Regions from separate parts of the Halomonas sp. 3F2F genome, predicted to be linked through region 1. Evidence: predicted binding sites of a transcription regulator. Region 1 holds the regulator's gene; each other region holds the start of a gene.
The links. The regulator FNR, encoded in region 1, switches genes on or off when oxygen is low (the NO sensors DNR and NnrR bind a similar motif). The targets are predictions, from matches to a motif close to TTGATNTANATCAA.
Positions count from the first base shown of each region.

Region 2: a site for FNR is predicted at 812-825, ahead of INT21_RS12460 (DUF427 domain-containing protein). Genes of this name have one in related genera too.
Region 3: a site for FNR is predicted at 868-881, ahead of dsrO (sulfate reduction electron transfer complex DsrMKJOP subunit DsrO). Genes of this name have one in related genera too.

Region 1 is NZ_JABUZE010000088.1:28,363-30,628, reverse strand. It holds gene hemN (oxygen-independent coproporphyrinogen III oxidase) at 1-454, shown strand, start outside; gene fnr (fumarate/nitrate reduction transcriptional regulator Fnr) at 513-1,265, shown strand; gene ttcA (tRNA 2-thiocytidine(32) synthetase TtcA) at 1,252-2,217, opposite strand.
Region 2 is NZ_JABUZE010000128.1:4,624-6,889, forward strand. It holds gene INT21_RS12455 (DUF2235 domain-containing protein) at 1-785, shown strand, start outside; gene INT21_RS12460 (DUF427 domain-containing protein) at 931-1,254, shown strand; gene INT21_RS12465 (hypothetical protein) at 1,472-1,819, shown strand; gene INT21_RS12470 (DUF4393 domain-containing protein) at 1,909-2,266, shown strand, end outside.
Region 3 is NZ_JABUZE010000026.1:21,736-24,001, forward strand. It holds gene dsrO (sulfate reduction electron transfer complex DsrMKJOP subunit DsrO) at 1-764, opposite strand, end outside; gene nrfD (NrfD/PsrC family molybdoenzyme membrane anchor subunit) at 1-4, opposite strand, end outside; gene INT21_RS02450 (XRE family transcriptional regulator) at 1,021-1,293, opposite strand; gene purE (5-(carboxyamino)imidazole ribonucleotide mutase) at 1,512-2,024, shown strand; gene INT21_RS02460 (5-(carboxyamino)imidazole ribonucleotide synthase) at 2,037-2,266, shown strand, end outside.

The sequences.
Region 1 (2,266 bases):
ACAACGCAATTTTCAGGGCTACTCTAGCCATGCACAGTGCGATTTAGTTGGCTTAGGCGTATCCGCTATATCACGGGTTGACGACGTTTACGCACAAAACCCGACTCAGCTTGGCCAATATGAAGCAGCCTTAGATCAAGGTAAGCTGGCAACCGTCAAAGGATTAAGGTTAAATAAGGATGACCTAATACGAAGAGACGTGATTGAACGGCTAATGTGCGACATGCACATTGATCTAGCGGCAGTTGGAAGGCGTTGGCACATCGATGCTAGTGATTATTTTTCCACCGCAATTGAGCAATTGAAGACAGCTGAGCAAGACGGTTTAATCACTCGCCATCGGCAAGTTATTAGCGCCACCCCCACTGGGCGGCTGCTGATTCGCCATTTGGCGATGGCCTTTGATGCTCGCATAGCTGACCAGCCGACTCAGCGCTACTCTAAGATTGTATAAGCTTGTTGAGACGTCTTGCCTCTGGGCCTATGATGGCTAACGAGAAAGGGAGAATGATATGCCACACCCCGCCAGCCAACGACGCTCACTACTGCAAGAGGCGCGCTGTCAGACCTGTAGCCTAAGCTCGCTGTGTCTGCCGCTTGCCTTAGAGCTTGAGGATATGGGCCAGTTTGATGCCATCATTCGCCGCCGCGCACCGCTCAAAAAAGGCGAGCCCCTGTTTCGCCAGGGCGATCACTTCACCAGTGTGTATGCCGTCCGCTCAGGCAGCCTGAAACAGGTGACCAGCGAAGGGAACGGCAATGATCAGCTGACAAATTTCTACCTTCCCAGCGAACTAGTGGGATTGGACGGAATTGATGAAGAGCACTACCCCGGTAGCGTCATTGCACTGGAAACCACAACGGTATGTGAAATTCCATTTGATCGCTTGGACCTGCTTTCCGAAGAACTGCCCGAACTACGTGGCCAGCTTTATCGGAGCATGAGCAAAGAATTGCGGGATGACCGGCGCATGATGCGCTTGCTATCGCGTAAGACGGCCGATCAACGACTAGCCAGCTTTTTAGTCACCCTTTCAGACCGTTTTCGTCGACGTGGATACTCGCCTTATAGCTTCAGACTCTCCATGTCCCGCGCCGACATCGGCAATTACTTAGGCTTGGCGGTAGAGACGGTCAGCCGTATTCTTAGCCGCTTTCAACAGCAAGAGGTGGTGGCTGTTTCAGGGCGCGAGGTTAATATTTTAGATATGCGGCGCCTCATCACGCTAACTGAAGAGGAAGAACAGTCGGCTAGTCCACGCTAAGCGCCTGAATACGCCCTTCCATCAACGCCGCTTGTTTGGCTTCAAGGCCAGCAAAGTCAAATAAACGGCGGTCTGCTAGCTGGGAAGGCGCTACATTGGTCACCGCTTTAAACATGCTCTCTAGACGTCCTGGATGTTTTTTATCCCACTCAGCCAACATATCTTTGACAACTTGACGCTGGAGATTGGGCTGAGAGCCACATAAGTTGCAGGGAATAATCGGGAATTCCATTAGCCGAGCAAACTCTGCAATATCAGCCTCTTTGCAGTAGGCAAGGGGGCGAATGACAATATTCTTGCCATCGTCAGATAAAAGCTTGGGAGGCATTGCTTTCAAAGTGCCACCAAAGAACATGTTAAGAAATAACGTTTCTAAAATATCTTCACGATGATGCCCTAGGGCAATTTTCGTAGCCCCAATTTCCTCGGCAAACCCATAAAGAGAGCCACGTCTTAGTCGTGAGCAGAGCGCGCAGGTCGTTTTTCCTTCCGGGGTTTTCTCTTTCACCACCGAGTAGGTGTCACGCTCTAGAATGTGGTATTCAACCCCCATTTTATCTAGGTATTGGGGCAACACATGCTCCGGGAAGCCTGGCTGTTTTTGATCCATATTGACGGCGACCAGAGAGAAATTAACCGGCGCGTTGCGCTGCAGGTTAAGCAGTATCTCCAGCATCGTATAGCTATCTTTGCCGCCAGACAGGCACACCATCACCTTGTCACCTTCACCAATCATTTGATAATCAATGATGGCGTTGCCAACCTCTCGCCGTAAGCGCTTTTGTAGCTTATTAAATTCACGCTTCTGTTTAGCGGCGTGATGCTCGGATGGTGTCTGTGCGCTATTAACAGCAGGGCTGTCAACAGAAACAGTATCAGGCGCTGCGGGGTCAAAATAGTCAGGTTGTAGCATGGTGTAGGCACTGCCGATGGTAGAAGAAGCAGCGGGCATTCTAACAAGACTCACCACGTCCACCCAAGATAAACCCGTGGATTCATCC
Region 2 (2,266 bases), on a different contig from region 1:
GATTTAGCCGAGGTGCCTACACCGCTAGAAGCCTGGTGGGGATGATTCGTAAATGCGGACTAGTGCATGTCGTCACGCCAGGGCTGCTCGATAAGGCCGAACGTATTTATCGAAACCGTGATTTGCACCCCGATTCTGAGGTGTGCAAAGAATTCAAGGAGCGCTTCAGCCGCCAGCCCAGGGTTCATTTCATTGGTGTGTGGGATACCGTTGGCGCACTGGGCGTGCCCGAAACCAACCTGTTCAAAAGCAAATACGATTGGCACGATACCGAGCTTTCCAGCATTGTCGATCATGCCTATCAAGCGGCTGCGCTGGACGAACACAGGTCGGCGTATAACGTATCGCTCTGGACGAGTAAGGATGGCAAGCAGAAAACAGGCAATCGCAACGTCGAGCAACGCTGGTTTATCGGTGCCCACGCCAATGTAGGCGGCGGCTATGGCGTTGATGACACACTGGCTGACATACCGCTGAGCTGGATGTTAGCCAAGGCGCAAAAAGTAGGCCTAAAAGTGGCCCCCTTCAATGTCGCAGAGGATGCTTGGAAAATGGCACCGAAAGATTCGTTTGCTGATTTTCTAAACGGGCTCTACGCCAAGTATGCTCGCCTTAGATACAAGGGCGACGGCCGATTTTACCGGCAGTATGCGCAGGGCATGCAGGGGCTGCCAGCGGTGAATATTTCAGTCGATGAGAGTGTCTGGAAGCGCTGGGCCGATACCGCGAGTGAGTATCGACCACGTACCTTGACCGATGCCCACCTTTCCCCACCGGAGGAGTAGGCCGGGCGGCAGCGTGGAAGTGATGAGTGATCTAGGTCATGAAGTGACCAATATCGACTAAAAACTAAGTGCTCAAAGTAGGCTAAATATAATTTAACTGCTAGGATCGAAGCATTAGAGCGAACAACGTAGCAGGGAAAACCTAATGCAAAACGCCCCACGCATTGAGCTTCACCCTATTAGCCAACGCGTGCAGGCGCATGTTGATGGCACGCTAATCGCCGATTCCACCAATACGCTTGAACTCCGCGAACGCGGCTACCCACCACGCCACTACTTCCCTCGTGAAGATGTGCGAATGGACTTACTCAGCGTGTCAGAAACCACCACCTATTGCCCGTTTAAAGGACATACGGTGTATTTTTCGTTGGGGGAACGTCAGGATATCGCCTGGAGCTACGAGCAGCCGATTGCGGGTATAGAGGCTATTGCGGGTAGGGGGGCGTTTTATAAGGAACTGCACGAATGAAGCCTTTCGGCTCTCTCGGCAAAAGCAGCATGCTGGTTCTGCCGTGTTATGCAGCCGGCACGATAATCTGTGTTATGTTGCCTAGCTATACTTAATTTCATTTTATTTCAATGGGATGAATTATTAAGAAAGGGCTGTATAACCTGAATGAACACGTCGTCAGGTTCATTGATGTTATGTAGAAGGGTGTATAATCACTGTTATACGAAGTCAAAGCATGGATAGAATTAAACCAATAGAAGCATTACATGTAGCAGGCTCGATTGCCTCAGTCACAGGTATTACGCTGTTGGCTATTGGAAGCAAAACAGATGATCTTGAGTTTGCAGGCATACTTGCTTACTCGATGTCTGCGTCAATATTCTTAGGCGTACTTGCCCTTATTATTTATGGGTTTAGATTTTTGTATCCGAAAATAGAATATAAGGCTGGTAAAGGTGTGGCAGTCGCATCAAGCGCGGTAGTTTTCCCTTTAGCTGTATGGGCAAGCTTTTACTTTATACTGCTCTTGAAATCCTTGGCTAAATACGAGTTCTTATGGCTATTGGAACAAGTGGCAAAGTAAATCGTATAACAAGGCGTTGTTGTCGCCTTCGGCTGGGACGCGCTAACGCGCGCCCCAAAACTTGGCGTTAAGTCTTTAAGGAGAGTCCCGTGGACATAATCAAAGAAATAGTAGAATCACCGGCAGTGCTAAAGGAAATATATGGAGACTTAGCAAAGCCCGGTGTTCAGCAAGCAGGAAAAGCATTAAGTACGGTGGTTGGTTTGGGCAATACAGTTCTTTGGCCGGTTGCCTTGCTCAATGAGAAAGCAAAAATTTCTTTAGAGAAAAATCTTAATAAGTACAGAGAGAAACTAGAAGAAGTTCCGGAAGAGGATGTCTGTGAGGTTGCGCCAGAGGTAGGTGTTCCGATAGCTGAAAAACTATCGTACGTGACGAATGATGAACTTAGTGAAATGTATGCGGAGTTGTTAGCAAAAGCATCCCAAAAGTCTAAAGCCAATAATG
Region 3 (2,266 bases), on a different contig from region 1:
TCATAGCCCATCTCCTGGCCGTGTGGGTCGAGCACTTCAAGCGCCACGGGTTCTGCCACGGGGCGCGTAGTGAATCGTTCGTCCATACCTAAATAGAACACTTGGGGAAGGGTGTTTTTTTCTGGCTGAAGCACCATGAGCGCGTCGCGATGCTCGTTGATCAGACGGCTGATTTGGCTGTCTGGATTGCGCATATCGCCAATAATGCGGGCACCACCCACACAGCTTTCAACGCAGGCAGGCAGTAGCCCCGCTTCTAAACGGTGAGCACAGAAGGTGCATTTGTCGGCAGTTTGAGTGCGTTCGTTAATAAAACGGGCATCGTAGGGGCAGGCGTTGACGCAGTAAGCACAGCCGACGCAGCGGTCACTATCGACGACAACGATGCCATCCTGCTGTTGATAGGTCGCCTCAACGGGACAAACAGGCACACAGGGCGGATTTTCGCAGTGGTTACATAGCCGCGGCAGCATAAACGTTGCCAGTTCACCACTTTCTTGGTGTTGCACTTCGTATTGAGAGACAGTGGTTCGAAACTGGCCAAGCGGTGCAGCATTCTCGATATGGCACGACACCGTGCAGGCTTGGCAGCCGATGCATTGGCGAAGGTCGATTAGCATGCCGTAGCGTTTGCTAGGGTCGCCTTCGCGGCGGGCAGGCTGCTGATTAATGCCAGCTTGAGCAAGACTGGATAGCGGCACTAGCGCAGCGCCCGCGCTTAGTCGGGCCAATTGGCCTAGCAACGACCGACGAACGGCGTCCATAACGCCTCCTTAGCTGATAAAGATGTTGCTGATAGAAACAAGTCGTTGTTTCACAGCGAGTGATCTGGATACGCTAAGGTTACGCCTTTGGTATTATAAAAAATTGATACGTGTCAATGGGTTAGCGAGAGTTTCTTAATGTTCTCTTAATCCTGGAACGCTAATTAGCTGTTTTGAAACAAAAACAGGCCTGCCCAGCGGGCAAGCCTGTTAGCAAACAAAGGGGATGAATGATTACGTTAGGTAGCAACTATTGCTATGGCGTCTCCAGCTCTAACGTGCGACGCAAGACATTGAGTTCATCAATATCTAGGTGCTCTAGCCTTCCGGCGAGCAGGTCGCTGATCTTTTGTACTGGAAGCCCAGCCCGGCGGGCTATTTCGCGGCTTCCCAGATCTGATACGGCGATCAGGCGGGTAATGATACGCATTAGGCGCGTACGTTTTTCTAAATCCCTGACATCGAGGTCAGGGCTGCTTCGCGGAGGATCTAGCGTTTCTGCGTGAGCAGTTGAGTATGCCGTACTCATGGGACTCCATCAGTCTGAAATGACAAACACACAATGCCGCCAAGTCGCGCGCTTTTCAATGCTACTTTGATTAAAATTTCGATCTATTTACAAACGCGCTCTAAGCGACTAGCTCTGGTAGACTATGCGCCTTCTAATTTCCTGGTGAGCCGCTTGCGGCACACGGCACATTAAACGCTTGATTGCTTTAGTAGGCCCTTTGGCCGAGGAGTTTTTGCATGTCGAACAGCGCACCCAAAGTGGGCGTGATCATGGGGTCGAAATCTGATTGGCCTGTCATGGAACACGCGGTGGCGATGTTAGAGCGGCTGGGCGTCCCTTATGAGACCCGCGTCGTCTCCGCTCATCGTACCCCTGACTTGTTGTTTGACTATGCTAAAAGTGCCGCTGAACGTGGCTTGCAAGTAATTGTGGCGGGAGCGGGCGGTGCTGCCCATTTGCCCGGCATGGTGGCTTCCCAAACGGCGCTGCCAGTGCTGGGCGTGCCGGTGGAATCCAAAGCGCTTAAAGGCTTGGATTCATTGCTTTCAATTGCGCAGATGCCCGGTGGCATCGCTGTTGGCACACTGGCGATTGGTAAAGCAGGCGCGACCAATGCAGGCTTGTTGGCAGCACAGATTGTCGGTTTGCAGGACACCAACGTGCGTGAAGCGGTCGAGGCTTTCCGCGCTGAGCAAACTCAAATGGTGCTGGATAACCCAGACCCTCGCCCCGATGCGGAAGCGAACTAAGGAATCCTGGCCATGAATTCTGGTATCTCGAAAAGCTCTGGTAGTTCGAAAAGCGCTGGCATCGTTAAGAACATTGGTGTGCTCGGTGCAGGCCAGCTTGGTCGTATGCTGGCATTGGCTGGCTATCCGCTAGGTAATCGCTTCACGTTTTTAGACACGACCGGCAACCCGAGTGCGGGCATTGGCGACGTTGTTATCGATCCCAATAACCAGCATTTGGCAGAGTTTCTCGATAAGGTCGA